Linked DNA regions of Sinorhizobium meliloti. The protein of the gene in region 3 binds, or shares a complex with, the protein of the main gene of each other region. Links are inferred from orthologs where the notes say so. Each region holds a gene or a part of one and is shown on either strand. Other genes may lie near its edges.

What was found.
Region 1: the proteins of JOH52_RS18220 (region 3) and eno are in contact, whole or in part, in a solved structure (PDB 2FYM), measured with the Escherichia coli proteins. The link is inferred for Sinorhizobium meliloti from one-to-one orthologs.
Region 2: the proteins of JOH52_RS18220 (region 3) and pnp are in contact, whole or in part, in a cryo-EM structure (PDB 9QH0), measured with the Escherichia coli proteins. The link is inferred for Sinorhizobium meliloti from one-to-one orthologs.

What each region holds. Positions count from the first base shown.
Region 1 is NZ_JAGIOS010000001.1:3,626,220-3,635,650, forward strand. The notes cover bases 6,618-9,431. They hold eno (phosphopyruvate hydratase), read right to left. Parts: upstream 8,755-9,431; coding sequence 7,480-8,754; downstream 6,618-7,479. Other genes in these bases: JOH52_RS17615 (FtsB family cell division protein), read right to left, coding at 6,618-6,711; kdsA (3-deoxy-8-phosphooctulonate synthase), read right to left, coding at 8,889-9,431. Also shown: lpdA (dihydrolipoyl dehydrogenase), read right to left, coding at 1-1,152; JOH52_RS17590 (GNAT family N-acetyltransferase), read right to left, coding at 1,170-1,751; JOH52_RS17595 (SGNH/GDSL hydrolase family protein), read right to left, coding at 1,754-2,395; JOH52_RS17600 (pyruvate dehydrogenase complex dihydrolipoamide acetyltransferase), read right to left, coding at 2,452-3,795; JOH52_RS17605 (pyruvate dehydrogenase complex E1 component subunit beta), read right to left, coding at 3,808-5,190; pdhA (pyruvate dehydrogenase (acetyl-transferring) E1 component subunit alpha), read right to left, coding at 5,208-6,254; more of JOH52_RS17615, read right to left, coding at 6,391-6,617. UniProt on the Escherichia coli protein: Catalyzes the reversible conversion of 2-phosphoglycerate (2-PG) into phosphoenolpyruvate (PEP). It is essential for the degradation of carbohydrates via glycolysis.
Region 2 is NZ_JAGIOS010000001.1:1,074,124-1,083,722, reverse strand. The notes cover bases 1,875-4,856. They hold pnp (polyribonucleotide nucleotidyltransferase), read left to right. Parts: upstream 1,875-2,279; coding sequence 2,280-4,433; downstream 4,434-4,856. Other genes in these bases: JOH52_RS05210 (class I SAM-dependent methyltransferase), read left to right, coding at 4,513-4,856; rpsO (30S ribosomal protein S15), read left to right, coding at 1,875-1,912. Also shown: JOH52_RS05225 (sensor histidine kinase), read left to right, coding at 1-1,404; more of rpsO, read left to right, coding at 1,643-1,874; more of JOH52_RS05210, read left to right, coding at 4,857-5,529; JOH52_RS05205 (ISAs1-like element ISRm21 family transposase), read right to left, coding at 5,699-6,775; enoyl-ACP reductase FabI, read right to left, coding at 6,928-7,734; fabB (beta-ketoacyl-ACP synthase I), read right to left, coding at 7,739-8,959; 3-hydroxyacyl-[acyl-carrier-protein] dehydratase FabA, read right to left, coding at 9,009-9,524. UniProt on the Escherichia coli protein: Involved in mRNA degradation. Catalyzes the phosphorolysis of single-stranded polyribonucleotides processively in the 3'- to 5'-direction. Also involved, along with RNase II, in tRNA processing.
Region 3 is NZ_JAGIOS010000001.1:3,741,705-3,751,652, reverse strand. The notes cover bases 4,521-7,851. They hold JOH52_RS18220 (Rne/Rng family ribonuclease), read right to left. Parts: upstream 7,496-7,851; coding sequence 4,721-7,495; downstream 4,521-4,720. Other genes in these bases: JOH52_RS18225 (hypothetical protein), read right to left, coding at 4,521-4,556. Also shown: accC (acetyl-CoA carboxylase biotin carboxylase subunit), read right to left, coding at 1-532; accB (acetyl-CoA carboxylase biotin carboxyl carrier protein), read right to left, coding at 545-1,021; aroQ (type II 3-dehydroquinate dehydratase), read right to left, coding at 1,045-1,491; JOH52_RS18235 (DsbA family protein), read right to left, coding at 1,631-2,398; JOH52_RS18230 (pyridoxal phosphate-dependent aminotransferase), read left to right, coding at 2,627-3,784; more of JOH52_RS18225, read right to left, coding at 4,341-4,520; JOH52_RS18215 (N-acetylmuramoyl-L-alanine amidase), read left to right, coding at 8,254-9,486; JOH52_RS18210 (penicillin-binding protein 1A), read left to right, coding at 9,851-9,948. UniProt on the Escherichia coli protein: Endoribonuclease that plays a central role in RNA processing and decay. Required for the maturation of 5S and 16S rRNAs and the majority of tRNAs. Also involved in the degradation of most mRNAs.

The DNA.
Region 1 (9,431 bases), 110 kb from region 3 along the record:
TTCCTTGGCCTTCGCTTCCGTGAGGCCCACGGAGGCGACCTGCGGGTCGCAATAGGTGCAGCCCGGGATCTTGCCCTTGTCAAGCGCGTGCACGCCGGGAACCCCGGCAATCTTCTCGACGCAGATGACGCCCTCATGCTCGGCCTTGTGCGCCAGCATCGGCGGCCCGGCGACGTCGCCGATCGCATAGATGCCCGCGACATTGGTCTTGCCGTAGCCATCGGTGACGATGCAGCCGCGGTCGGTCTTCACGCCGAGGGCCTCGAGGCCGAGATTCTCGATGTTGCCCTGAACGCCGACGGCGGAGATCAGACGGTCCGCCTTGATCGGCGTGACCTTGCCGTCCTTCGTCTCAACATGCGCCGTGACGTCGTTCGCGCCCTTCTCGACCTTCGTCACCTTGGCATCGGTGATGATCTTCAGGCCGCGCTTTTCGAGCTGCTTACGGGCGAAAGCGGAAATTTCCGCATCCTCGACCGGCATGATCTGCGGCAGCAGTTCGACGACGGTCACGTCGACGCCCATCGAGCGGTAGAAGCTCGCGAATTCGATGCCGATCGCGCCGGAGCCCATGACGAGCAGCGACTTCGGGAATTCCTCCGGCTTCATCGCCTCGAAATAGGTCCAGATCAGCTTGCCGTCCGGCTCGATGCCGGGGAGCGCGCGCGGGCGCGCGCCGGTTGCGACGATGATGTGCTTGGCCGTATAGGTCCCCTCTCCCTTGACGCCCTTCGGAACCGGGTTCTGCGGCTGGACGGCTGGCTTGGACGGCGCGCCGACGACGATCTCGCCGGGTTTGGTGAGCTTCGCCTCGCCCCAGATCACGTCCACCTTGTTCTTCTTCATCAGGAAGGCGACGCCGCCGTTCAGCCGCGCGGAGACACCGCGCGAGCGGGCAACGACATCCTTGACGTTGGCGGTGATCTTGCCTTCGAGGGTCAGGCCGTAGTTCTTGGCATGGTTGGCATGGTCGAGAATTTCGGCGGAGCGCAAAAGCGCCTTGGTCGGAATGCAGCCCCAGTTGAGGCAGATCCCGCCCAGATGCTCCCGCTCGACGATCGCCGTCTTCAAGCCCAGCTGCGCCGAACGAATGGCGGTCACGTATCCGCCCGGACCCGAACCGACAACGATAACGTCGTAATTCTCAGCCATGTTTTTCCTACCTTTGGTCAAGCGGCGTTGCGGGTGAAAAGCACCCAGTGGTGTTTTCTGCTGTCTTCGAAAAGCGGCACGGCCCCGGCGCGCGCCACCTCCTCGAAGCCGTTCAGCCTGTAAAGCGCCTGCGCCGTTTCATTGTGGCTTTCGGTGATCAGGCTCACCGGCGCCTGCCCGGCGCGGGAAAACTCGTTCTCGAGCAGAGCGCGGCCTATGCCTTTACCGCGGTAATGGCGGTAAACGCCGAGGCTATCGATGAACCAGTGACCGACCACCTGCTTCTGCAGGAAAAGCAAGGGCGCAAGCACGGGATGTTTCGGCTCGATCTCGAGGATCGATGCATCGATGCCGTAGGAAACCGACACGCCGACGATCTCGTCTCCGATTTCGGCCACCACCGCATTGCGCCACGTACCGGGCCCGGTATCCCGACGCAGCACGTTGCGGCCATGCTCGAAGGCGGTTTCCGCGGATTTGCTCAGAACGCCGCCGTACCAGAGCCAGGAGGCAAAGCCGTGTGAGGCGATGTCGATCAGGATCGCAAGTTCCGCTGCCTCGCTTCGCTTAGCAGGCCTGAGGGTCGCGCCAGCCGTCATCGTCAAAGCCCGAGCATCATCCGCACGACAGGCTCCAACCCTCTGCCGACCGCCCGGGTGTTCTCCGCGTCGAGGTGGACACCGTCGATCGGCGTCGTCCTGGCCACCGATCCGCCGTCGAAGAAGCCGCAGTCGAGCTCGTCGGCGAGATCGCGATAAAGCGGCGCCAGCATTGCGGATTGCTCGACCCCGCCCGCGAACATGGCGGCAAAAGCGCTGTTGGCCGTCTCGCAGAGCGGCGGCGGCGAGACGATGAGAATCTCGGGCTCCTCCTCCGTTTCCGTCGGCCAGTCGTGCCTGCGCACCAGATTGACGAGGCGCTCGATGCCCTTCACCGCGCCGAAAGCGGTGCCGTGAATGATCGGTTTCATGTCGTTCGAGCCGAGCATGAACACGATGAGATCGAGTGGCGCGTGGGTGTGCAGGACCGTCGGGAGGACACGCGCGCCGTTCCGGTCGCAATCGGCGAGATGGTCGTCATAGGCGGTCGTCCGCCCGTTCAGCCCTTCGGCGATGACATGCGCGTCCGAACCGAGCGCCTTCTGCAGCACGCTCGGCCAACGGTCCTCCAGCGCATGCCGGCCGGAACCGGTTGCATCGTATCCCCAGGTCAGACTGTCACCGTAGCAAAGGACTGTCTTCATCTGCCTACTCGCTTTTCATGGGGAAAGGACCGGCTGGGAAGCCGGTCCGGATCGCATCAGACGAGCATACCCATCGGGTTTTCGATGTAGCGCTTGAAGGCGGCGAGCAGTTCGGCGCCGAGCGCGCCATCGACGCAGCGATGGTCGGTCGAAAGCGTGACGGTCATCACATTGGCGATGACCATTTCCTTGTTCCTGACGACGACACGGTCCTCGCCGGCGCCGACCGCGAGGATCGTCGCGTGCGGCGGATTGACGACGGCGGCGAAGTCCTTGACGCCCATCATGCCCATATTGGAGACGGCCGTGGTGCCGCCCTGATATTCTTCCGGCTTCAGCTTGCGCTCCTTCGCGCGCTTGCCGAGATCCTTCATCTCGTTGGAGATCGCCGAGAGGCTCTTCAACTCCGCCTGGCGGACGATGGGCGTGATCAGGCCGCCGGGGATGGAGACGGCAACGCCGACGTCCGCGTGCTTGTGCTTGACCATGTTCTGATCGGTCCAGGACACATTCGCATCCGGTACGTCGCGCAGCGCCAGAGCAAGCGCCTTGATCACCATGTCGTTCACGGAAAGCTTGTAGACCGGCTTACCATCCTTTTCAGGTGCTGCGGCATTCAGCTGGGCGCGCAGCGCCATAAGCGCGTCGAGCTCGCAATCGACCGAAACATAGAAATGCGGGATCGTCTGCTTCGATTCGACGAGGCGCTTGGCGATCGTCTTGCGCATGCCGTCATGCGGCACGAGTTCGTAGGAGCCTGGCTCGAAGAGCTTGAGGACGGCGTCCTCCGACATGCCCTTAGCGAGCGTCGCCGGGGCCGGAGCTGCTGCCTGCGCGGCGGCGGGCTTGGCGGCGCCACCGGAAACGGCTGTCTCGACGTCCTTCTTGACGACGCGGCCATGCGGTCCGGAACCGGCGATCGCCGAAAGGTCGATGCCTGCCTCCTTCGCGAGGCGGCGTGCCAGCGGCGACGAAAAGATGCGCTTGCCTTCGCCATCGGCGGGCGCAGGAGAAGCCGGAGCAGCAGCTTGCGGTGCCGGCGCTGCGGCGGGTGCCGGAGCCGCGGCCGGTGCCGTTTCGGCCGTTTCCTTCGGCTTCGGTGCCGGGACTGCTCCCGCTGCACCGTTGCCGCCCTTGGCGGCAGTCGCGACGTCTTCGCCCTCGGCGGCGAGAACCGCGATCAGCGCATTGACCTTGACGCCTTCAGTGCCGGCGGGAACGACGATCTTGGCGACCGTGCCCTCATCGACGGCTTCCACTTCCATCGTCGCCTTGTCGGTCTCGATCTCGGCGATCACATCGCCGGACTTGACCTTGTCGCCTTCCTTGACCAGCCACTTGGCCAGATTGCCTTCTTCCATGGTCGGGGAGAGGGCCGGCATGGTGATGTTGATTGGCATCGAACGACCCCCTTATTTGTAGCAGACGGCTTTCACCGCATCGACGACTTCCGCGACATTCGGCAGAGCAAGCTTTTCAAGGTTGGCCGCGTAAGGCATCGGCACGTCCTTGCCGGCGATCGTCAGGATCGGCGCATCGAGATAGTCGAAGGCCTGCTGCATGACGCGGGTGGCGATCTCGGTGCCGACGGAGGACTGAGGATATCCTTCCTCGACGGTGACGAGGCGGCCGGTCTTCTTGACGGACTCGATGACGGTCGGCAGGTCCATCGGCCGGATCGTGCGAAGGTCGATGATCTCGACGTCGATACCCTGCGCCTCGAGTTCCGCCGCGGCCTTGATCGCATAGGTCATGCCGATGCCGAAGGAGACGAGCGTCGCGTCCTTGCCGGTACGATGGATGCGTGCCTTGCCGATCGGCAGCACGAAATCGTCGAGCTTCGGCACTTCGAAGGACTGGCCGTAAAGGATCTCGTTTTCGAGGAAGATCACCGGGTTCGGATCGCGGATGGCGGCCTTGAGCAGCCCCTTCGCGTCCGCCGCCGTATAGGGCATAACGACCTTCAGGCCCGGAATGTGGCTGTACCAGGCGGCATAGCACTGGGAGTGCTGCGCGGCGACGCGGGCTGCAGCACCGCTCGGACCGCGGAAGACGATCGGCGCGCCCATCTGGCCGCCGGACATATAGAGCGTCTTAGCGGCCGAGTTGATGATCTGGTCGATCGCCTGCATGGCGAAGTTGAACGTCATGAACTCGACGATCGGGCGCAGACCCGTCATCGCCGCGCCGACGCCGACGCCGGCAAAGCCATGTTCCGTGATCGGCGTGTCGACCACGCGGCGCGCACCGAATTCCTGCAACAGGCCCTGCGTGACCTTGTAGGCGCCCTGGTATTCGGCGACCTCTTCGCCCATGACGAAGACGTCCTCATTGGCGCGCATCTCTTCGGCCATCGCGTCGCGAAGCGCTTCGCGGACGGTCATCGTCGCCATTTCGGTTCCGGCCGGAATTGCCGGGTCGGAAGGAACGTCCGCCTTGGGCTGCGCCGCGACGGGCGCCGCGGAAGCAGCCGGCGCTTCAGCCGCGGCCGGCTTAGGCGTTTCCGCTTTCGGGGCTTCGGTTTTCATGGAATCGATGTCGCTTGCGGCTTCGCCATCCTGCAACAGGACGGCGATCGGCGTGTTCACCTTCACACCCTCGGTGCCGGCTGCGATCAGCAGCTTGCCGATCGTGCCTTCGTCTACCGCTTCCACTTCCATCGTGGCCTTGTCGGTTTCGATTTCCGCGATGACATCGCCGGAGGACACCTTGTCCCCCTCGTTCTTCAGCCACTTGGAGAGCGTGCCTTCCTCCATGGTCGGGGAAAGGGCAGGCATAAGGATTTCTACAGGCATGTTTGTCCCTCCCCGGATCAAAGCAGGATATCGGTATAGAGCTCGGAGACATCCGGCTCCGGATCAGACTGGGCGAAATCGGCACTGTCCGCAACGATGTCGCGAACCTCCTTGTCGATCTGCTTCAGTTCGTCCTCGGTGGCCCAGCCTTTATCCGTCAGGCGGGCCTTCACCTGCTCGATCGGATCATGCTCCGAACGCATCTTCTGCACTTCATCCTTCGAGCGATACTTCGCCGGATCGGACATGGAATGGCCGCGATAGCGGTAGGTCAGCATTTCGAGGATGATCGGGCCCTTGCCGGAACGGCAATGTTCGACCGCCTCGTCGGCTGCGGCCTTGACGGCGCGGACATCCATGCCGTCGACCTGATAGCCGGGAATGCCGAAGGAAGCGCCGCGCTGGGAGAAATCGGTCTGCGCCGATGCCCGCGACACGGAGGTACCCATGGCATAACGGTTGTTCTCGACGATGTAGATCACCGGCAGTTTCCAGAGAGCGGCCATGTTGAAGCTCTCATAGACCTGACCCTGGTTGGCGGCACCGTCGCCGAAATAGGCAAGGCTTACATTGTCGTTGCCGCGGTATCTGTTGGCGAAAGCGAGGCCGGTCCCGAGCGAGACCTGTGCACCGACGATGCCGTGCCCGCCATAGAAATGCTTTTCCTTGGAGAACATGTGCATAGAGCCGCCCTTCCCCTTGGAAAGACCGCCACGGCGCCCGGTGAGCTCCGCCATCACGCCGCGCGCACTCATGCCGCAGGCGAGCATATGGCCATGGTCGCGATAGCCGGTGATGACCTGGTCGCCCTCTTTCAGCGCCAGCTGCATCCCGACGACGACGGCTTCCTGACCGATATAGAGGTGACAGAAACCACCGATGAATCCCATGCCGTAGAGCTGGCCGGCCTTTTCCTCGAAACGCCGGATCAACAGCATTTCCCGGTAGGCCTTGAGATCGTCTTCCTTGGAGAATTCGGCGATCGTGCCGCCGGCAAAATCTTTCTTGGCCGGCTTGGCAGCGGTCTTGCGGCTGGAAACGGACGCGGATTTTCGCGGAGCCATTCGTTCCTCCCAATGGTTAGCCTTTGGCGGCTACCATAGGGAAAGAAAAGCGCGGCAGCAATGCCATATTTGCATGGCTATTATTCGCGCCAACCATTTGAAATTTAACGTCTTTTTTAATTTAACCTATTTTCAGTTAATTCGCTGGGTGGTGGAAAATAACGATCTCGTCGCTGCGCGACATGTTGAGCGCGAGGCGAGCCTTCTCATCCAGCATGTCTCTCTCCAGCGAACCGTCGCTCATCAGCTCGACTTCCTTTTCCAGGATTTTTCGCGTCTGAGTGAGCTCGTCCAGCCGTGCCTGCCGCTCGGCAATCTGGCGGTCGAACTCCTTCGTCGCCTCCAGACCATAGCCGCCATGGATCGAATGATAGCCGAAATAGGAAAGGAAGGCGACCGCCAGCAACGGCACCACCAATCGCCCCAGTCTTCGCTTCTTGTGATGCCGTGTCCACATCGCTCATGCCCTGAATTGAGTTGGAGCGGGCTGCAGGAGAAACTGCAAACCATAATCCCGCGCCCGCTCCAATACGCAGTACGAATATGAAGACTAGCGTCGATTGATTAACCGACGGTTGACCATGAATAATTTGCGAATGGAGAGGGAATTCGGAGGACGGAGCGCCGTCGGCCGGCCATCGGCCATGAAATCGCGGCGGCCCCTCATCCGCCTGCCGGCACCTTCTCCCCGCAAGCGGGGCGAAGGGACTCGTAGCGCCGCCGCTTGTCCCTTCTCCCCGTCAGAACGCTACGGCATGCACATATCTCTTGTTGTCCAGCCCTTCGCGGACTTACTCCGGAGTGGCGGCATCTGTATTTCCAGCAGTGGCGAGGCTTGCGGATGGGTCCTTGGGATCAAACCCGTATGCGCTGACATTGGCATTAGCGGTCACCCGCCCCTCATCCGCCTGCCGGCACCTTCTCCCCGCAGGCGGGGAGAAGGGACAAGCGGCGCCAACTGAACCCCGCATTCACCGTCCGCCCGAGGGCGCGAGCGGGCGCGGCATATCCCTTCTCCCCGCCTGCGGAGAAGGTGGCGGCAGCCGGTTGAGGGGCAACCGAGACCGAGCGGGGTTGAGCCGGTTGGGTTCCCGAGGGATCCCTTTCATCAGCAGTATCCGCCGCCCCGGCGCGCAAGAGATATGTGCATGCCGTAGCGTCAGAACGGGGAGAAGGTCGCGGCAGGCGGATGAGAGGCGGAAAACTACCCCCGCCCCGCCTTCAATCATCCACGCAGGACCGAGCGGCCGGCATATTGCGCCTGCGGGCCGAGCTGTTCTTCGATACGGATCAACTGGTTGTACTTGGCGAGCCGGTCGGAACGTGCGAGCGAGCCGGTCTTGATCTGACCGCAATTGGTGGCGACCGCGAGGTCGGCAATCGTCGAATCCTCGGTCTCGCCGGAGCGGTGCGACATGACGGCGGTATAACGCGCCTTGTGCGCGGTCTCGACCGCATCGAGCGTTTCCGAAAGCGATCCGATCTGGTTGACCTTGACGAGGATGGAGTTCGCGACGCCCATCTTGATGCCGTCGCGCAGGCGCGCAGAATTGGTGACGAACAGGTCGTCGCCGACAAGCTGGCACTTGTTGCCGACGAGGTCGGTCAGGGATTTCCAGCCGTCCCAATCGTCTTCAGCCATGCCGTCCTCGATCGAGATGATCGGATATTTGCCGGCGAGCTCGGCGAGATACTCGGCCATGGCGCCCGGCTCCAGCGTACGGCCCTCACCCTCGAGCACGTATTTGCCGTCCTTGAAGAATTCGGTCGAAGCGCAGTCGAGGGCGACATACATGTCCTCGCCAGGTTTGTAACCGGCCTTCTCGATCGACTTCATGATGAAGTCGAGGGCTGCAGGCGCCGAGGCGAGGCCCGGCGCAAAGCCGCCTTCGTCGCCGACATTGGTGTTATGGCCATCCGCAGCGAGCTGCTTCTTCAGCGTGTGGAAGACTTCCGAACCCATGCGGACGGCGTCCTTCAGGGTCTCGGCGCCGACCGGCATGATCATGAATTCCTGGAAGTCGATCGGATTGTCGGCGTGCGCGCCGCCATTGATGATGTTCATCATCGGAACGGGCAGGAGATGCGCGTTCGGGCCGCCGACATAGCGGTAGAGCGGCAGGCCGGAGGCTTCCGCAGCGGCCTTCGCGACGGCGAGCGAAACGCCGAGAATGGCGTTGGCGCCGAGGCGCGACTTGTTCGGCGTGCCGTCGAGCTCGATCATGGTACGGTCGATCTGGATCTGATTTTCAGCGTCGAGGCCGCCGATCGCCTCGAATATCTCGCCGTTCACCGCATCGACGGCGCGCTCGACGCCCTTGCCGAGATAACGCGTGCCGCCATCGCGCAGCTCAACCGCTTCATGCGCACCGGTGGAGGCGCCCGAGGGAACCGCCGCGCGACCGAAACTGCCATCCTCGAGATGGACATCGACCTCGACGGTCGGGTTGCCGCGGCTGTCGAGGATCTCTCGGCCGATGATGTCGATGATTGCAGTCATGATCTCTTCCCTTGTGGACGATGATGATGGTCGGCCTGTCTTAATTCACGGCCTTGAAATTACAATGGCGCCGGGATCGCAAAATCCGGACCGCCGGGCCGCTTCATGAAAAATTCACGAAGCGCGGCACCGGCTCACGCTTTCGCAACCGCGTCAAAGGCGAGCAGTTTCTCAAGCAGCCGCGGCATGTCCTTCAGCGGCACCATGTTCGGACCGTCGGAGGGAGCATTGTCGGGATCCTCATGGGTCTCGACAAAGACACCGGCGACACCGACGGCGACGGCCGCACGCGCCAATGTCTCGACGAACTCACGCTGGCCGCCGGTGGAGCCTCCCTGGCCGCCCGGCTGCTGCACGGAATGGGTCGCATCGAAGACCACCGGAGCGCCGAGTGCCGCCATGATCGGCAGCGAGCGCATGTCGGAGACCAGCGTGTTATAGCCGAAGGAAGCGCCGCGCTCGCAGAGAAGCACGTTCGGGTTGCCGCTCTCGGTGAACTTGGCAAGGACGTTCTTCATGTCCCAGGGGGCGAGGAACTGGCCCTTCTTGACGTTGATCGTCCGCCCCGTCTTGGCGGCGGCGACGAGCAGATCCGTCTGCCGTGACAGAAAGGCCGGGATCTGCAGGATGTCGACGGTCTCGGCCACGGCAGCGCATTGCTCTTCCGTATGGATATC
Region 2 (9,599 bases), 2.7 Mb from region 3 along the record:
ATGCGAGGTCTCTACGAACGGGCATCGGTCGCATTGGCGGACACCGATTCCCACCTGATCATCGTCGACGGCAACCACGACCTTCTTCTGAGCACCCGCGTTCCTTTCGGTACGCCGCTCGGGCGGGCATCGGATCCGGAGATCGATCTCGCTTTGCAGAGTACGGCGCCGCTTGTCTCGGGCGTGTTTCCATCCGAAGTGGGCAGGGGCTGGGTCTTCACCGTCTATCTTCCGGTGACGACGCCCGACGGAAAGAAGTATCTGCTGGGCCTCAGGCAGGATGCCGAGCGGATGACGAGGGCCGTCAATCGTGACACGCTTTCTCCCGGATGGAATGCCGCGCTCGTCGACGGCAAAGGCAGGGTCATCGTCTCCTCGGACTCCTCGGTGAAGTCCGGCGACCCGTTCTTTCTCGACGAATTGCCGTTGATCAGCATCGGTGTCGGCAATATCAGTGCCGGCGGCGTCGACTACCGCGTCGCGTCGGAGTTTTCGGTGGTGACCGGCTGGCGCATCGTCGCCTGGGCGCCGAGCGAGATCGTCGATCAGCCGATGCTTTGGTCGTTCCTCTGGCTGTCCTTCGGTGGGATCATCTTCGCAAGCATCGCGGTCGCCGGTTCGTTGACCATTGCGCGGCTGCTCACGCAGGGTGTCCGGCTGTTGGCCATGGATGCCCGGCGGCTGGGAGCGGGCGAGCCGGTCGAACCGCGCCGCTACATGATCACTGAAGTCGAAGCGGTATCCACCGCCCTCGCAAGCGCTGCTACCGCCCGCGCCAAGGCCGAAAGCGAAATCCGCCTGCTGATGCGGGAGGTCGCGCATCGGGCGAAGAATCAGCTCACCGTCATCCAGTCGATGCTGGCGCAGTCGGCCAATTCGGCGGAGGAGCCGTCGGATTTCGTCGAGGCGTTTCGCAAGCGCCTTGCGGGCCTCGCGCGCTCGACCGACCTCATGGTGGCGAACGCCGCCTCCGGAGTCGACTTCCGCGAGCTCGTGCGCAACCAGCTTCAGCCGTTCATGCCGGCCGAGTCCGACCGCGTCGTGCTCAGCGGACCTGCCCTGCGGCTGGACGCGCAGATGGCGCAGACCCTCGGCATGGCGCTGCATGAACTGGCTACCAACGCCATAAAGCATGGTGCGCTCGCCAACCAGACCGGCATGATCAAGGTCGAGTGGTCGGTGGGGGAGGGTGCGATCGATATCCGCTGGCGCGAGAGCGGTGCCGATATCGTCGCGCCTTCGGGGAAGAAGGCCCGCAGAGGCTTCGGCACGGTCGTGCTCGAGCGCATGCTCGGCCTGGCGCTTCGTGCGGAGCTGGAAAGGACGATGCATGCGGATGGCATCGAATGGCGGATACGCATCCCGCGCGGCAAGGATCATTCCTCGCAGGAGGCAGGCGGTTGAGAGGCGGATCGTCCTGCAGCAAACCACCTCAAATGGATGCCGGAGCATCCGTGCGCAATCGGAATTGACGGTGCGCGGGAGGCGGTGCCGCGCAGCGCTTTCATGACCCTTTCCTTTTGGAACGGATTCGGTTATAGGCACGCCAGCGAAAGGCGCCGCCTCTTCGTGCGAACGGCCGTAGCTGGACGACATCCCGGCTGCCGGCGACCCTCAAATCCTCGAACGAAAGGATCAAACGATGTCGGTTACTGCAGAGCGCAAAGCTCAGATCATCAAGGAATTCGCAACCGTAGAAGGCGACACCGGTTCTCCGGAAGTTCAGGTTGCTATCCTGACGGAACGGATCAACAACCTGACCGAACACTTCAAGGACCACAAGAAGGACAATCACTCCCGACGTGGCCTCCTCGCGCTGGTTTCCAGCCGGCGGTCGCTCCTCGACTATCTGAAGAAGAAGGACGAGGCGCGCTACACCAAGCTGATCGGTGCCCTGGGCATCCGTCGCTAAACGACTGGTCCGGCGGGTTGCCTCGGCAACCCGCCGGCTTTTTTTCTGCAGCCCGTGCGCTCTTCAAAAAGCCTAGGGTATTGTAAAGGGCGCCACAGCGCCGCGCGTCTTATCGGACGCGCAACCGTCCAGCGGACCGGGTGGGCCGGGATCGCGGATCAACCAATGGCCCGTCATGGGGCAGGATTGCAGGATGCTTCGGCGCCTGCTTGCCGAAGCGGCTGCTATACGCAGCGCGGCAAAGCGGTATGCGGCCGGTTTTCTTTGAAGCCTCCCGTTGTCTTGCCCGTGATGCGCCACCAGGCGGCTTTGAGATCGCCCGCGCTTTATGAGCCGCGGAAGGTCTGTCGCACACGAAGGACAGAACATGTTCGAGACACACAAGGTAGAAATCGAATGGGCTGGGCGTCCGCTCAAGCTCGAAACCGGAAAAATCGCGCGTCAGGCCGATGGTGCCGTTCTCGCGACCTACGGCGAAACCGTCGTGCTCGCCACGGTGGTTTCGGCGAAGGCACCGAAGCCAGGCCAGGATTTCTTCCCGCTCACCGTCAACTATCAGGAAAAGACCTACGCTGCGGGCAAGATCCCCGGCGGCTATTTCAAGCGTGAGGGCCGCCCCAGCGAAAACGAGACGCTGGTGTCGCGTCTGATCGACCGGCCGATCCGTCCGCTCTTCCCGGACGGCTACAAGAACGACACCCAGGTCATCATCACGGTCATGCAGCATGACCTCGAGAACAACCCGGACGTCGTCGCGATGGTTGCGGCATCCGCTGCATTGACGCTTTCCGGCGTTCCCTTCATGGGTCCGGTCGGCGGTGCCCGCGTCGGCTACATCAACGGCGAATACGTTCTCAACCCGCATCTCGACGAAATGGACGAATCCACGCTCGACCTCGTCGTCGCCGGCACGCAGGAAGCGGTGCTGATGGTGGAATCGGAAGCGAAAGAGCTGCCGGAAGATGTCATGCTCGGCGCCGTCGTTTTCGGCCAGAAGGGCTTCCAGCCGGTGATCGACGCTGTCATCAGGCTTGCGGAAGTTGCCGCCAAGGAGCCGCGCGAATTCAATCCGGAAGATCACTCCGCTCTCGAAAATGCGATGCTCTCGATCGCCGAAGACGAGCTGCGCAACGCCTATAAGATCACCGAGAAGGCCGCGCGCTATGCCGCCGTCGATGCGGTAAAGGCAAAGGTCAAGGAGCATTTCCTGCCGGAAGGCGTCGAGAACCCGGCCCATACCGCCGAAGAGATTGCCGCTGTCTTCAAGCACCTGCAGGCCAAGATCGTTCGCTGGAACATCCTCGACACGAAGAGCCGCATCGATGGCCGCGACCTCGTCACGGTTCGCCCGATCGTCGCCGAAGTCGGCATCCTGCCGCGCACGCACGGTTCGGCGCTCTTTACCCGCGGTGAAACGCAGGCGATCGTCGTTGCCACGCTCGGCACCGGCGAAGACGAGCAGTATGTCGATTCCTTGACTGGCATGTACAAGGAAAACTTCATGCTGCATTACAACTTCCCGCCCTATTCGGTCGGTGAAACCGGCCGCATGGGTTCTCCGGGCCGCCGCGAAATCGGCCACGGCAAGCTCGCCTGGCGCGCCATCCATCCGATGCTGCCGACCGCGGAACAGTTCCCCTACACGCTGCGCGTCGTTTCCGAGATCACCGAGTCCAACGGTTCGTCCTCCATGGCAACCGTCTGCGGCACGTCGCTCGCACTGATGGACGCGGGCGTTCCGCTCGCCAAGCCGGTTGCCGGCATTGCCATGGGCCTCATCAAGGAAGACGACCGTTTCGCCGTCCTCTCCGACATTCTCGGCGATGAAGACCACCTCGGCGATATGGACTTCAAGGTCGCGGGCACGGATGCCGGCATCACCTCGCTGCAGATGGACATCAAGATCGAAGGCATCACCGAAGAAATCATGGGTGTTGCCCTCAACCAGGCCAAGGGAGGCCGCCTGCACATTCTCGGCGAAATGGCCAAGGCCATCTCCGAGAGCCGCGGCCAGCTCGGCGAGTTCGCACCGCGCATCGAAGTCATGAACATTCCGGTCGACAAGATTCGTGAAGTCATCGGCTCGGGCGGCAAGGTCATCCGCGAAATCGTCGAAAAGACCGGCGCCAAGATCAATATCGACGACGACGGCACCGTCAAGATTGCGTCGGCTTCCGCCAAGGAGATCGAGGCCGCCCGCAAGTGGATCCACTCGATCGTCGCCGAGCCGGAAGTCGGTCAGGTCTATGAAGGCACTGTCGTCAAGACGGCCGATTTCGGCGCCTTCGTCAACTTCTTCGGCGCCCGCGACGGCCTCGTCCACATCTCGCAGCTCGCTTCCGAGCGCGTTGCCAAGACCACCGACGTCGTCAAGGAAGGCGATAAGGTCTGGGTCAAGCTGATGGGCTTCGACGAGCGCGGCAAGGTTCGTCTCTCCATGAAGGTCGTAGACCAGGCGACCGGCAAGGAAGTCGTTGCCGAGAAGAGCGAAAAGAAGGACGGCGGCGAAGCCGCCGAGTAAGCCGGCCTCGGCTGAAACCATTCAGGGCGCGGAGCGGATCGCTTCGCGCCCTTTCTTGTGACGGAAACGGAATCGAACCATGAGCCGCGACGCGCTGAAAACACTGTTCCATCCCTTCGCAATGGGGATCATCGATCCGCCGGGAGAGGGCGAGCGGGTACTCTTCCTCGGCGCCGAGGCGGGCTACCGCCTGCCGGAAGGCTTTGCTGCGGACGTCTCCGCCGTGCAGCCGCTCAAGCCGCTCTACCGCGCGCTGACGGCCGCTCGCGCCGATGTGGTGCCCGTCGCGGCCGGCGACGGCTACGACGCTGCCCTCGTTCTCTGCGGCAGGCACAAGGGCGAGAACGAAGACCGCATTGCACAGGCTTTGGAACGCACCCGCGCCGGTGCCCTGATCGTAGTCGCCGGCGGCAAGGAGGACGGCATTCAGTCGCTGCGCAAGAGGATCGACAAGTTCGGCTGGGATGGCGACTCGATGCCGAAATATCACGGCGTCGCCTTCTGGTTCACGCGGCCCGAGGACGCCGCCGAGGCCATCTCGGCGCTCGCCAAGGTCCCGGTGCGCGTCCACGGCCTGTTCGTGGCATCGCCCGGCATGTTCTCGCATGACCGCGTCGATGCCGGTTCGGAGCTGCTCGCGTCGCGCCTGCCGCGCGATTTCACCGGCCACGCGGCGGATTTCGGCGCCGGCTGGGGCTATCTCTCGGTCAAGCTTGCCGAGGCTTCGCCCAGCCTCAAGGGCATCGATCTGTTCGAAGCGGATTTCGAAGCGCTGGAGGCGGCACGGGCAAACATGGCGGCGAATGCGCCTTCGACGGCGGCCCGTTTCTATTGGCACGACCTGACGGCCGAAGAGACGCGCGACAAATACGACCTTATCGTCATGAACCCGCCCTTCCACGAGGGCCATGCCGCCGAGCCTGCGCTCGGCGCGGCGATGATCAAGGCGGCCGCCAAGGCGCTGAAGCATGGCGGCCGGCTGATGCTCGTCGCCAATCGCGGACTTCCCTATGAGCCGGTCCTGACGGAGAACTTCAAGGAAATCGGCGAGACCTGCCGCAATGCGCGCTTCAAGGTGCTCTGGGCGAAGCGCTGAGTCGATTTATTTGCCGTAATGTGACCCCTCCCTAACCCCTCCCCACAAGGGGGAGGGGCTACTTCTGCCGCACCTCGCGGGTCCAAAGTCAGCCTTTGCGTCATCCGCGAACTTGCGAAATGGGAAAGCGCTAGCCGCAAGCGCCTAGCCCTTCCCCCTTGTGGCAGGGCTATCGCATATGAGCGATAAGAGAAGTGAGGAATTGGTCATCCCAGCCCGCCTTTTTGATTTTCCGGCGGATGGAGGCCTTGTCGGGGTGAGATCGCAAGAGGTTGAGAGCGATCTTGCGCAAGAAGGCAATGTTCTGAGGGCCGTTGTCCTTGCGGTTTCTGGCGGCGTCCTCGCGGAAGTGGACATCCAGAACCCAATGCAGTTTGTTTTCGATTTGCCAATGGGTTCTTACAACCTCGATCAGCGCGCTCGGCGACATGGTGGTGGAGAGCAGGAAGTAGCGGACATGGCTGGTCAAATGGCCGTTGGTATGACGGCTTGTGGTCTCGACGCAGCCGATGGCCTGCAGGCCCGGAAAGTTGATATCGTCGACAGCCACAACGCTGGCGCGGCGTGTCTCGGTGCGGTCATGGGCAGTCTCGGCTGCAATCTGGATGCTCTCGACGTGGTCGGCGTCCTCGATGCGGGCGAGCGCCTGGGCCAAGAGGCCGGGCTGGTTGGCCTTCAGTGCCAGAGCATAATCGCCGCCGGCAGCGAGGATGGCGCGGGCGGTGTCGGGCCGGCAATGCAGGGCATCGGCGGTGACGATAGAGCCCTCCAGTGCCAGCAGCGCGAGCGCATCGAGAGCCCCTTGCACCTCATTGCGGCCCGGCGCGAGCTTTTGGCCGATGACCAGACCGGGACCGGCAGCCCAGACATTGACGAAGTGGAGTGGCGTGGCCTTGGCGGCGCGCCGGTAGGCACCGCGCACCGCCTTGCCATCGATCGCTACCACCCCTTCGAGACCCTGCGCAAAGCTCGCCGTGAGACGGCGAAAGGCCGCGTCAAAGGCATCCGGATCGAGATGGCGGAAGACGGTGGAGAAGGTGTCATGGCTGGGAATGCCATAGGGCAGCGGCACGATTGTCTTCAGCCATTTCTTCTTGGCAACGCCGAAATCGGCCATATCGGTACAGCTTTCCGCACCGCAGACAATCGCCGCAACGGCAATGAACAGGATCGACGTCAACGGATGGCGCGCATTGCGACCGCGCGGATCGGGCAAATCTTCAAAGCAAGCGGCAAATCTACTCATCGAGACCTCCAAGTCAGCGGAGAACTCCAAGAATCGATTTGCCGCAACAAAACAACCGCTTATTTGCTAAATGCGATTCCCCTGCCCCTTGTGGGGAGGGGTTAGGGAGGGGCCTCATCCAACCGCCGTGGGCAGCGTGGCAATCACGCGATTTAATCCGCGTCTGCGACCCGCAATGCTTCGAGCGTCGGCATCGAGGTGATGTTGTAGCCGGAGTCGACGTAATGAATTTCGCCGGTGACGCCGCGCGAGAGGTCCGAGAGCAGATAAAGTGCGGAACTGCCGACGTCTTCTATGGTGACGGTCCGGCGAAGGGGCGAGTTCTTCTGCTGCCAGGAGAGCATCGCGCGCGCATCGGAAATGCCGGCGCCCGCAAGCGTTCGGATCGGACCGGCCGAGATCGCATTGACGCGGATGCCGCGCGATCCGTAGTCGGCGGCAAGATAGCGCACCGAAGCCTCGAGCGCGGCCTTGGCGACACCCATGACGTTGTAGTTCGGCATGACCCGCATCGAGCCGCCATAGGTGAGCGTCAGCATGGTGCCGCCCTCGCTCATCAGCTCCGCTGCACGCTTGGCAATCTCGGTAAAGGAGAAGCAGGAGATCACCATGGTGCGGCTGAAATTGTCCCGCGTCGTGTCGGCATAGAGACCCTTGAGCTCGTTCTTGTCCGAGAAGCCGATGGCGTGGACGACGAAATCGAGCTTGCCCCAGCGCTCCTTTATGGCGTCGACGACAGCGTCGACGGAGCCGATGTCCTCGACGTCGCAGGGGAGCAGGAAGTCGGAATTGACCTCTGCAGCCAGCGGCTTGACGCGCTTGCCGAGGGCTTCGCCCTGATAGGTGAAGGCGAGCTCTGCGCCCTGGGCGGCGAGAGACTTGGCGATTCCCCAGGCAATAGAATGGCTGTTGGCGACGCCCATGATGAGGCCGCGCTTCCCGTTCATCAATCCGTTCATCGTGTTATCCGTTATAGCGCTGGAAGACGAGCGTCGCGTTTGTGCCGCCGAAGCCGAAGGAGTTCGAAAGAACCGTGTCGATCTTGGCATTGTCGATGCGCTTGCGGACGATCGGCACCCCTTCGAATTCGGGATCGAGCTCGGTGATGTGAGCGCTTTCGCCGATGAAGCCGGCCTGCATCATCAGGAGACCGTAGATCGATTCCTGCACGCCGGCCGCGCCGAGCGAGTGGCCGGTCAGCGATTTCGTGGACTGGACATGCGGCATCTTCTCGCCGAAGACCTCGCGGATGGCGCCGATCTCCTTCTGATCGCCGACCGGCGTCGAGGTGCCGTGGGTATTGATGTAGTCGACCTCGCCCTTCACGGTGGCCAGCGCCTGGCGCATGCAGCGAACCGCGCCTTCGCCTGATGGCGCGACCATGTCGTAGCCGTCCGAAGTGGCGCCGTAACCGACGATTTCCGCATAGATTTTGGCGCCGCGCGCCTTGGCGTGCTCCAGCTCTTCCAGAACGAGAACGCCGGCACCGCCGGCGATGACGAAGCCGTCGCGGTTCGCGTCATAGGCGCGCGACGCGACGGACGGCGTGTCGTTGTACTTCGACGACATGGCGCCCATGGCGTCGAAAAGATTGGACATGGTCCAGTCGAGATCTTCATGGCCGCCCGCGAACATGACGTCCTGCTTGCCCCACTGGATCATTTCCGCGGCATTGCCGATGCAATGCGCCGAAGTCGAGCAGGCCGACGAGATCGAGTAGTTGACGCCGTGGATCTGGAACCAGGTCGCGAGCGTCGCCGAAGCCGTAGACGACATCGCCTTCGGCACCACGAAGGGGCCGATCCGCTTCGGGCTGTTGTTCTTGCGGGTGATCTCCGCCGCTTCGACGATCGCGCGGGTAGAAGGGCCGCCCGAGCCCATGATGATGCCGGTGCGCTCATTGGTGATGTCGCCGGCCTCGAGCCCGGAATCGGCGATCGCCTGCTTCATCGCCACATGGTTCCAGGCGCCGCCCTGGGACAGGAAGCGCATGGCGCGGCGGTCGACGAGGTCGCTCGGGTCGAGCGTCGGCGCTCCCCAGACCTGGCATTTGAAGCCGTGCTCGGCAAAGTCCGGAGAAAACGTGATGCCCGACCGCGCATCGCGCAGCGACGCGGTGACTTCGTCGGCATCGCTGCCGATCGAGGAAACGATGCCGAGGCCCGTTACAACAACCCGTCTCATGTCAGATGACCTTTTCTTCGATTGGAACCGTGCGGGGATCGCCCGCAGTTCAGTCGGCCTTTTCCTGGAAGAGGCCGACCCTGAGATCGGTGGCCTTGTAGATCGTTTCGCCATCGGCCTTCATCCAGCCGTCGGCGATGCCAAGAACCAGACGGCCGCGCATGACGCGCTTGAAGTCGATGCCGTATTCTACCAGCTTGGTCTTCGGCGTCACCATGCCGGTGAACTTCACTTCCCCGGTGGAGATGGCGCGGCCCTTGCCGGCCTCCCCGAGCCAGCCGAGGAAGAAACCGGTCAATTGCCACATGGCGTCGAGACCGAGGCATCCGGGCATGACGGGATCGCCCATGAAGTGGCAGGGAAAGAACCAGAGATCCGGCGTGATGTCGAATTCGGCGCGGACATAACCCTTGTCGTTTGGCCCGCCCGTTTCCGAAATGTCGGTGATGCGGTTGAACATCAGCATCGGCGGCAGCGGCAGCTGCGCGTTGCCGGGGCCAAACATTTCGCCTCGGCCGCAGATCAGGATTTCCTCATAGCTGAAGCTGGATTGTCTGGTGTTCATGAATGGTTGCTTCCCGAGTCGATTATGTGTTCTCCGACCTGCTTTAGTGCAAGTCCGGTCTGATTTGAAGCGCAA
Region 3 (9,948 bases):
TTTCGAGTTCCTCCTCGGTGCGGGCGACCTTCATGCCGCGGCCACCGCCACCCGCCGTCGCCTTGATCAGCACGGGGAATCCGATCTGGCGGGCGATCTCCAGGGCATTCTCCGGCCTCACTTCGCCATCGGAGCCCGGAACGACCGGAATGCCGAGTTCTTCCGCCGTCTTCTTGGCGGTGATCTTGTCGCCCATGAGGCGGATGTGCTCGGCAGTCGGTCCGATGAAAGTGATGCCGTGCGCATCGAGGATATCGGCGAACTTGGCGTTCTCCGAGAGGAAGCCGTAACCCGGATGCACCGCATCCGCACCGGTGATCTCACAGGCGGCAACGATCTGATGGATGTTCAGATAGCTCTCGCGCGAAGGCGGCGGGCCGATGCAGACGCTCTCGTCGGCGAGCCGGACATGCATGGCGTCGCTGTCCGCCGTCGAGTGCACGGCTACGGTCGCGATGCCGAGCTCCTTGCAGGCGCGCAGGACGCGCAGAGCAATTTCGCCGCGATTGGCAATGAGGATTTTCGAGATCATCGCCACCGTGCCCTACTCGATCACGATCAGGGGTTCGCCATATTCGACCGGAGCGGCGTCCTGCACGAGAATTTCCGTCACCTTGCCGGAGCGGGGGGCGGGAATCTGGTTCATCGTCTTCATTGCCTCGATGATCAGGATCGTCTGACCTTCCTTTACCACCGCACCGACTTCGATGAAGGGGCGGGAACCCGGAGCCGGGGCGAGATAGGCGGTGCCGACCATGGGGGCCGTCACTGCGTTCTTGGCATTGTGACCGCCTTCGGCGGCACCCTGGGGCGCACCAGCCGGCTGGCCGGCGGCGATGGCGGGCGGCACCTGGTAGGCGGGCATCGCCGGCATGGACATGGCAACAGGCGTGCCGTTCCGCGAAACGCGGATGCGCAGATCGTCCTGTTCCACTTCGATCTCGGTCAGGTCGGTATCGTTGAGGATATTGGCGAGATCACGGATCAGCGCCTGATCGATACCCGGTTTCTTTTCAGCCATGGGATATGAGCCTCGTGTTCTTCTTATTTGGATTTTTCCGTCAGGTTCTTTAGCGCATGCAGCGCCAGAATGTAACTCTGTGCGCCGAAACCGCAGATAACGCCTTTGACGGCCGGCGCGATCATCGACTTGTGCCGGAATTCTTCGCGCGCATGAATATTGGAAAGATGCAGCTCCACCACGGGGACGGTGATCGCCCGAATGGCATCGTGCATGGCGATGGAGGTGTGTCCGTAGGCGGCGGGATTGATGGCGATGCCGACTGCCTTTTCGCCAGCCTCGTGCAACCAGTCGACCAAGGTGCCCTCATGGTTTGACTGCCGGAAGTCGACGTCGAAGCCCAGGAGTTTGGCCTCCTCCTTGCACATGGCTTCGATGTCGGCAAGCGTCTTGCCGCCATAGATACCCGGTTCACGTTTGCCGAGCGCGTTCAGGTTTGGGCCGTTCAGCACAAAGATAGTCGAAGGCATAAAGGATTCCGGTCCGGTGATGGAGGGTTACCTATAGACTGATGGTTCCCCGAGGAAAAGCCCCCTGGGTTCCCGCGGGATTTGTCCACAAGTCGTGCTGTTCCGATAGGGCGAAAGCCGCCGGCGTGCCGGCCGGCCGTCAGCAGACCGTCTTGCCGCACGCACGCATGTTGGCGACTTTCTGTTCGATCTCAGGCGCCCCGACAGCGCCGAAGACCGCCTCGTTGCCGACGACATAGGAAGGCGTTCCCGTGATGCCGAGCTCGTTGGCGAGCGTATAGGCTTCGCGCACCGAGGCATCATACGGCCCGTCATCCATCTTTTCGCGCAACTGCGCTTCCGTCACCCCGAGCTTGGCCGCAACGGCGATCGCGGTTTCCTCCGTCGCCCGTTCCTCTGCCCCGAGCAGGGCGCGATGGAAATCGCCGTATTTCTCCGGTGCGATCACGCGGAAGGCGGCGCTGACCTTGTGGGCCGCGAGCGAATCCGGTCCGAGAATTGGGAGCTCCTTGAGAACGAATCGGACATTCTTGTCCTTGGCGAGGATGTCGTCCATGTCGGACATGGCCCGTTTGCAATAGCCGCAGTTGTAATCGAAGAATTCGACGATCGTCACATCGCCATCCGGATTACCGAGGGCTATGTCGTAGTCAGAGTTGAAGATCGCCTTCTTGTTGTCGGCGATTGCCGCCTGGGCGGTTTCCTGCTGCTTGGCCCGCTGCTTGGAGGTGAGCGCTTCCTGCACTTCCAGCATGATCTCCGGATTGGCGAGCAGGTACTCCTTGATGAAGGCGCCGAATTCCTCCTTCTGCTTGGCATCGAGCGCCGCCGCCGGCCCGGGCAGGGCGACGCCGGCAGCAAGCGCGATCAGGGATGCTGCGGCAATCATCTTCATCTTGAGCGTCATTCTTTCCTCGTGGTCTGCTGTTCTATGTCGGTCGTAGAGTCCGCACGCTTGCGTCAATGCGCCAGTTTGAAGACGACGACAAGTCCCGGCTTGCGCCGATTGGTTGAACCATAGGACCTGGCGCGGGCAAACGAAACGGCAAAATGGGCCGAATTGCGGCGTTCGCGGACTTGTGAAGCCGTAAGCGATGGGGCAAAGGGCATAGAGAAACTCGTGAGGACCAGTCATTTGGCACAGATGTCGAAACGCAGCGCAGTCGAGCCGTTCCACGCCATGGACGTGCTGGCCGAAGCCACGCGGCGGCGCGATTGCGGCCACCCGGTCATATCCATGGCGGTCGGTCAGCCCGCGCATCCTGCGCCGAAAGCGGCACTCGATGCGGCAAGGAGGGCGCTCGATCACGGTCGGCTCGGCTATACGGACGCTCTTGGCACACTCTCCCTGAAGAGGGCGATTGCCGCTCATTATCACAGCCGGCACGGCATCACGCTCGATCCGCAGCGGATTGCGGTGACGACCGGATCGTCGGCCGGGTTCAATCTCGCTTTTCTCGCCCTGTTCGATCCGGGCGATCGCGTGGCCATCGCCCGGCCAGGCTATCCCGCCTATCGCAACATCATGGCTGCGCTCGGCCTCGAAGTGGTCGAGATCGAAGCCAATGCCGAGGCCGGCTTCACTTTGACCCCGGACAGCCTCGAGCGCGCCGCGGCACGTGCCGGAAAACCGCTGAAGGGCGTGCTTCTCGCAAGCCCCGCGAACCCGACGGGAACGGTGACCGGCAAGGCGCAGCTGAAGGCGCTCGCCGACTATTGCCGGGACCACTCGATAGCCTTCATTTCCGATGAGATCTATCACGGCCTTACTTTCGCCGGGGAGGAGACGACGGCGCTTGAAGTCGCCGACGACGCCGTCGTGATCAACTCCTTCTCCAAATATTATTGTATGACCGGATGGCGCATCGGCTGGATGGTTCTGCCCGAGGCGCGGGTGCGTGCCTTCGAGCGCATCGCGCAGAGCCTCTATATTTCGCCGCCGGAGCTATCACAGATTGCCGCAGAGGCGGCCCTCGGCGCGCATGAGGAGCTCGACGGCTACAAGCGCGCCTATGCCGCGAACCGCGCATTGCTGCTCGAACGGCTGCCGCAGATCGGCTTTTCGATCGCCTCGCCGATGGACGGCGCATTTTACGCCTATGCGGATGTCAGCCGCTTCACCAATGACAGCATGGCCTTCGCCCGTCGGATGCTGGCCGAGATCGACGTTGCGGCAACGCCCGGCTTCGACTTCGATCCCCTCGAAGGGCATCGCACCATGCGCTTTTCCTATGCGGGCGCGGCTACCGAGATGGAGGAGGCGATGAACCGCATCGCGCGCTGGCTGGCCTAGATCACGATGTTTTTAGGTCGGGTCGACCTAAAAACATGAACGTGATCGATTCCAATAGTTTAGAGCGGGATGCGGGCGGAAAACCGCACACACTTTTCCTCATCCCGCTCTAAGGCCTGTTGAGGTTCATCCGGAGTTTATGACGGCTGCTGCGAGATGGGTGATGGCGTTGGAGCTCTGGGCTGTTTTGTCGGCGCGCATGGCCTGGCTCTAACCGGCCTGTGAAACCTATCGGAGGACTGCAATCTCTCCTCACCTCGTCTCTGTGCTTGTCACAGAGATCCAGCAGCGCCGCGTCTGCGGCGCGGAAGAGTTTTTTCAGCCCAAGGACTTGGTCTGGCTGGATCCCTGTGACGAGCACAGGGATGAGGAAATCAAACAGGCCGCGGCGGGTATCCCGGATCTCAACAGGCCTTTAGAGCGCTTCACGTTTCACTGGACGGCGAAACGCTTAGGTCGTTGGACCAAGCACCTCCGGACGGAGAGCTGTCATGCTTTGCGTGGAAGTGCTCTGCTCCAGACATGGGTATCCGCACATCGGCCGGTTACGCGTGGCTTACCAATTGCCGGGGTCTGCAGTGTGATCGACACTGGCAAATTCATCTGCCTTTTTCCGGTCCAGTATCAGGCTGGTTGCAATCTTCGTTTCATCCGTGACCGAATAATGCAGAGGTGCCGGCCCGTTGGTCAGTTGCTGATACATGAGCAAGGCGGCCTCCTCGGCAGTGTCGGCTTCGAACTCTTCCGTAACGATGACTGTGAACTTGCGCATGGCCTCGTCCTCCCTGCGGGAAAGTATAGAGCGGGATAAGGAAAAGCGTGTGCCGCTTTCCGTCCGGAAAGTGCGGAGTTTTCAAAGAGGCAGGTCACAACTGAGCCGCCACGCGGCCCCAGCATGAAAAAGCCCGGATCGCTCCGGGCTTTTTCCTATTCTTCTTAGAAGAAGCTGCGGCGCTGCCACCAGCCGCCCTTTTTGGGTTTTGTCGGCTCCTCTTCGCCCTCGCCCTTGCTGGACGTCACGACCGGCTCGGTAGCGATCGCCGACAGATCCCGGTTTGCGCGCGCGGGCTTTGCGCCTTCCAGATCGGCAACAGCTTCCTCCACGGCCTCGGGGGCGGCTTCGGTTGCTTCGGGTTGGGCCTCGACGGTCTTCTCGGCTACTTCATCGACACTCTCGGCCGGCTCCTCGGCCTTGACTGCTTTCTTGCGGCTGCGCCGGGGTTTTGCCGGTTTCGGCTCCTCCGCTGCTGCCTCGACGGCAGCGGCTGCCGCGATATCCGGTGACGTCTCCTCGGCTGCCGCGGCTGGGGCGACTTCCGCCTCTGCGTCGTCGCCGGCTCCTTCGCCGGCGTCTGCAGCCATGCCGGTCTCGCCCTCGGCATCGGCCAGTTCGTCCTGACGACTGCGGCGGCCGCCACGCTTGCCGCGGCGGCGACGCTTGCGCTTCTGCTCGCTATCGCCATTCAGGGCATCCGTAGCGTCGACTTCATCCTCGGCATCGTCCACGGCGGCTTCGTCGCCGGTCTCGTCCTCAGCCGCGTCGGCGGCGTCAGCGAAGGCCTCGTCCGCCCCCTGACCCGCACCCTTGCCGCGCCGGCGGCGACGACGCTTGCGCTTGCGGCCGCCTTGTTCGTCGGTCTGCCCCTTTTTCTGGTCCTGACGCTCGGCAGCAATCTCTTCCACTTCCTCTTCGTCGGACTCCTCCTCGATGAGGACCTCTTCTTCGTCTTCCGGCTCCGGCTCGAACTGCAGGATCTGGTCGATCCTCACCGGATTTTCGACCGGTTCACCGCGATCGATCGCGAAGTGCTGCGCACCGACATGAGCGTCCGCTTCGATGAAGATGGAGACACCGAAGCGCTGCTCGTAGTCCGTGATCGAACTGCGCTTCTGATTGAGCAGGTAGAGCGCGATATCGGGTGTCGTCCGCACGCTGATGTCGTGCGTGGTGTTCTTGAGCAGATGTTCCTCGATGCCGCGCAGGACATGCAGGGCAACGGAGGATTGCGAGCGAATGTGGCCCGTGCCGTTGCAGTGCGGGCAGGTCTGCATCGTGCTTTCCAGCACCGAGGCGCGGATGCGCTGGCGAGACATTTCGAGCAGGCCGAAATGCGAGATGCGGCCGACCTGGATACGGGCACGATCGTTCTTCAGGCAATCCTTGAGCTTCTTCTCGACGGAGCGGTTGTTCCGCTTCTCTTCCATGTCGATGAAGTCGATGACGATCAGGCCGGCAAGGTCGCGAAGGCGCAATTGCCGCGCTACTTCCTCGGCTGCCTCGAGATTCGTCTGGAGAGCCGTATCCTCGATCGAGTGCTCGCGCGTCGAACGACCGGAGTTCACATCGATGGAAACCAGAGCTTCGGTCTGGTTGATGATGATGTAGCCGCCCGACTTCAGCGTCACCTGCGGCTGCAGCATGCGATCGAGCTGTGCTTCGATGCCGGAGCGGGAGAAGATCGGATGCACGTCGCGATAGGGCTGCACGACCTTTGCGTGGCTCGGCATCAGCATCTTCATGAAGCCCTTGGCTTCCTTGTAGCCTTCCTCGCCCGAAACGACGATCTCGCTGATGTCCTTGTTGTAGAGGTCGCGGATCGATCGCTTGATAAGGCTGCCCTCCTCGTAGACGAGGCAGGGGGCAGTCGAGTTCAGCGTCAGCGTGCGGACGTTCTCCCACAGGCGCATGAGATATTCGAAGTCGCGCTTGATCTCGACTTTCGTGCGATTGGCTCCGGCGGTGCGCAGGATCACACCCATCCCCTGCGGCACGTCGAGACCGCGGGCGATCTCCTTCAGACGCTTGCGGTCCTGCAGGTTGGTGATCTTGCGCGAAATACCGCCGCCGCGCGCCGTGTTCGGCATGAGAACGGAGTAGCGGCCGGCGAGCGAAAGATAGGTCGTGAGTGCCGCACCCTTGTTGCCGCGCTCTTCCTTTGCGACCTGCACCAGCAGGATCTGCCGGCGCTTGATCACTTCCTGGATGCGGTATTGCTTGCGCGGCTTGCGGATATGACGATCCGCCACCTCTTCCATGGCATCTTCGGCGCCGACGGATTCGATGATTTCCTTTTCGCCGTCGTGATTGTCGTCGTCATCGTCGTCGTCACGCTGACGGCGCGCGTCGATATCCTCGGAGATCGAGTCGGTATCGACCACCGCGGCCATTTCGTTCTTGTCGCCTTCGCCGTCTTCCGACGGGCCGCTTTCAGGCGCCACGGCCTCTTCGTCGGCCTTCGGCTTCGCGCGGCGGGTACGCTTCGGCTTGGCCTTGGCCTTCGGCTTCTCCGCAGCGGCCTCAGCGGCTTCTCCGGCTGCCTCGGCGGCTTCGGCCTGTGCCACGACTTCGGCAACCGTATCGCCAGCCGGCGCGAATTTCTGTTCCGCCACGGTGTCGTTCGGCTCGTCATCGTCGCGGCGAGCCTCTTCGGCTTCCGCCTTCAACAGGGCCTGACGATCGGCGAGGGGAATCTGGTAGTAGTCGGGATGGATTTCGGCGAAGGCCAGAAACCCGTGGCGATTGCCGCCGTAATCGACGAAGGCCGCCTGGAGCGACGGCTCCACTCTGGTTACCTTCGCCAGGTAGATATTGCCGCGGATCTGCTTCTTATGTTCCGATTCGAAATCGAATTCTTCTATGCGGTTTCCGCGTACGACAACGACGCGCGTCTCCTCTGAGTGAGACGCATCGATAAGCATTTTCTCTGCCATCTAAGCTGTGCTCCTCGGCGCGGCGGGACGACAGACAGAGTGCCTTTTTCAAGAAGGCTGTCGAAGACGTCGGAGGCTGCGCCGGATATAAAAGGTCCTGTTTGGCGCAAGCGATGGTGCAGCAGCCAGACGGCAGCCGGAACGCTAAGGTCCCGGGGCCGCTCTACTTCTGACCGATACTGCTGAGTCACATCAAAGACCAAACAAGAATGCCAATGTCCTGGACCTCTGGAAGAGGCCCGATGAATGCGCCCGCTTGCGGGCATCCGGTGAAATTCACCATCAAGAACTCCGGCCACCGCCGGAAATTTGCGAACCAGTATACGGAGGAGGAAATGCGGCGACGGCGGATGAATTCCTGCGGCCGCGGAAGCTTGATACGGTTGCAACCGGTTGTTCCGGCTCGATCACTCCCTGGCGCCAAGCTCGTCTAAAAGCTCCGGCTGCCCGGCCGACGATTCTATCCCGTCAACACTTTCTCCTTGTGACGCTTTTATGTTTTCCATGTCACATTGGCAAGGGAAAAGCCTTTGCCGCCACAATATTGATCGATTCGCTTGCGCGGGTGTAACCGGACCTTCAGGAGAAGACTGCGCCGGCTGAGGGGCGGTGCCGCGGCCCCCGTGTCAAGCTTTGGTTAACCCTGAGGGTTCATTGGTTGAGGGGCGGATAAGGGCAGCCGGGGAGACCTTCGCCGGTATATCGATTGGATGGATGCGGGGTTTCAGGTGAAGCGTTCGGCGACTAGGCTGTGTTCAATGGAGGCGATCGGGCGTCATCGCGGCATGCGCATGTTCGTCGCTGCCTTTGGTGCCGTTTTGCTTCTCTTGTCACCCGTGGCGGTCGTGCGCGCCGGCGAGCCGGTGCCTCTCCTCGCCTATGCCGCGCGGATTGCCGGCGACGATGCCCGCACGCGCCTGGTCATCGAGTTCGATCGCGAGCCGGCCTTCTCCATCCACTACGTCGCCAATCCCGTTCGCGTCATCGTCGACCTGCCGGAAACGTCGTTCGGACTGAAGCCGGAGAGCCTGCAGCCTCGCGGCTTGTTCGACGCCATCCGCTATGGCGGAATGGGGGCAGGGGCCTCGCGGCTCGTGCTCTCCGCCAACGGGCCGACGGAGGTGACCCATGCGGAAGTGAAGCCGGTGGAGGACGGGAAGGGCTTTCGCCTCGTGCTCGATGCTGAGAGGATCGGCCAGGACCGCTTCGACAAGCTCCTGGCCGAGCAGCAGTGGACGGGTACGGTGCCCTCCGCCAAGACCGACCGGCCGGCCGCCGCGCCGCCCCCGAAGGCCGGCGTTTTCGTGGTTGCGATAGATGCCGGGCATGGCGGAATCGATACCGGTGCGATCGGCGGCGTCACGAAAACCGAAGAGAAACATGTGACCCTTGCCTTCGCGAAGGAGCTGGTGGAACGGCTCAATCACGAACCCGGCATCGAGGCGTTTCTGACGCGGGAGCGCGACGAATTTCTCTCCCTGCCTCAACGCGTGCAGATCGCACGCCAGCGAGGCTCCAACCTGTTCATTTCGGTTCACGCCGACACGTTGCGGCAAAAGGAAATTCGGGGCGCCACGGTCTACACGATCTCCGACAAGGCGTCCGACCACCTCGCGGCCGATCTTGCCGCACGCGAGAATCTCTCCGACGAGATTGCCGGGATTCCGCTCGAAAGCGAGCCGGCCGAAGTCGCGGATATCCTCATCGATCTCACCCGCCGCGAAACGCAGGCTTTCTCGGTCAATCTCGCCCGGAGCGTCATTTCCTCGTTCGAAGGGCAGATCAAGCTGATCAACAATCCCCACCGTCATGCGGGGTTCCGCGTCCTGCAGGCGCCGGACGTGCCCTCGGTGCTGCTCGAGCTCGGTTTCCTGTCGAACAAGGAAGATGAGAAGCAACTGCTCGATGCGGAATGGAGGAAGAAGGTATCCACGCTGCTTGCGGACGCCGTGCAGCGCTACCGGAACTCCGCGGTTGCAAACGGCGGTTGAATGCGCAGGGCGTTCCGGGATCCTTGATTTCGCGCCTGCCCGACGCCACTGAGTGGGGATGTGATTTGTGTCGACCCGGTAACAGCGATATGCTTTTCAGCAGATGCGCACCGTATAATCCGATAACAGCCCTATTTTACTCACAATCCGGGCCCCTTAGGGGGAGGGCGTCCCGATTTGTTGGGAAACGGTGTTGATGCTTCAGGTTCCTGGCCATATGAGGGAGCCCAAACGCGTATAACTGCAAATGCCAGACGATTTCTTTGGAAGAGTTTGGCGAGGTCGGCTTCCTTCGCGGAAAACGAGCGTTCGGGCATTCGGCGACCTCGCAATGGGACGATAATTAGATACCGGTACCTGACTGATGATCAGACTGATTGGATATTTTTTCGGCATTGGTGCGTTTCTGCTGCTTGGCACAGCCGCGGCCGTCGCGATCTATCTCGGCGCCATCACGAAGGA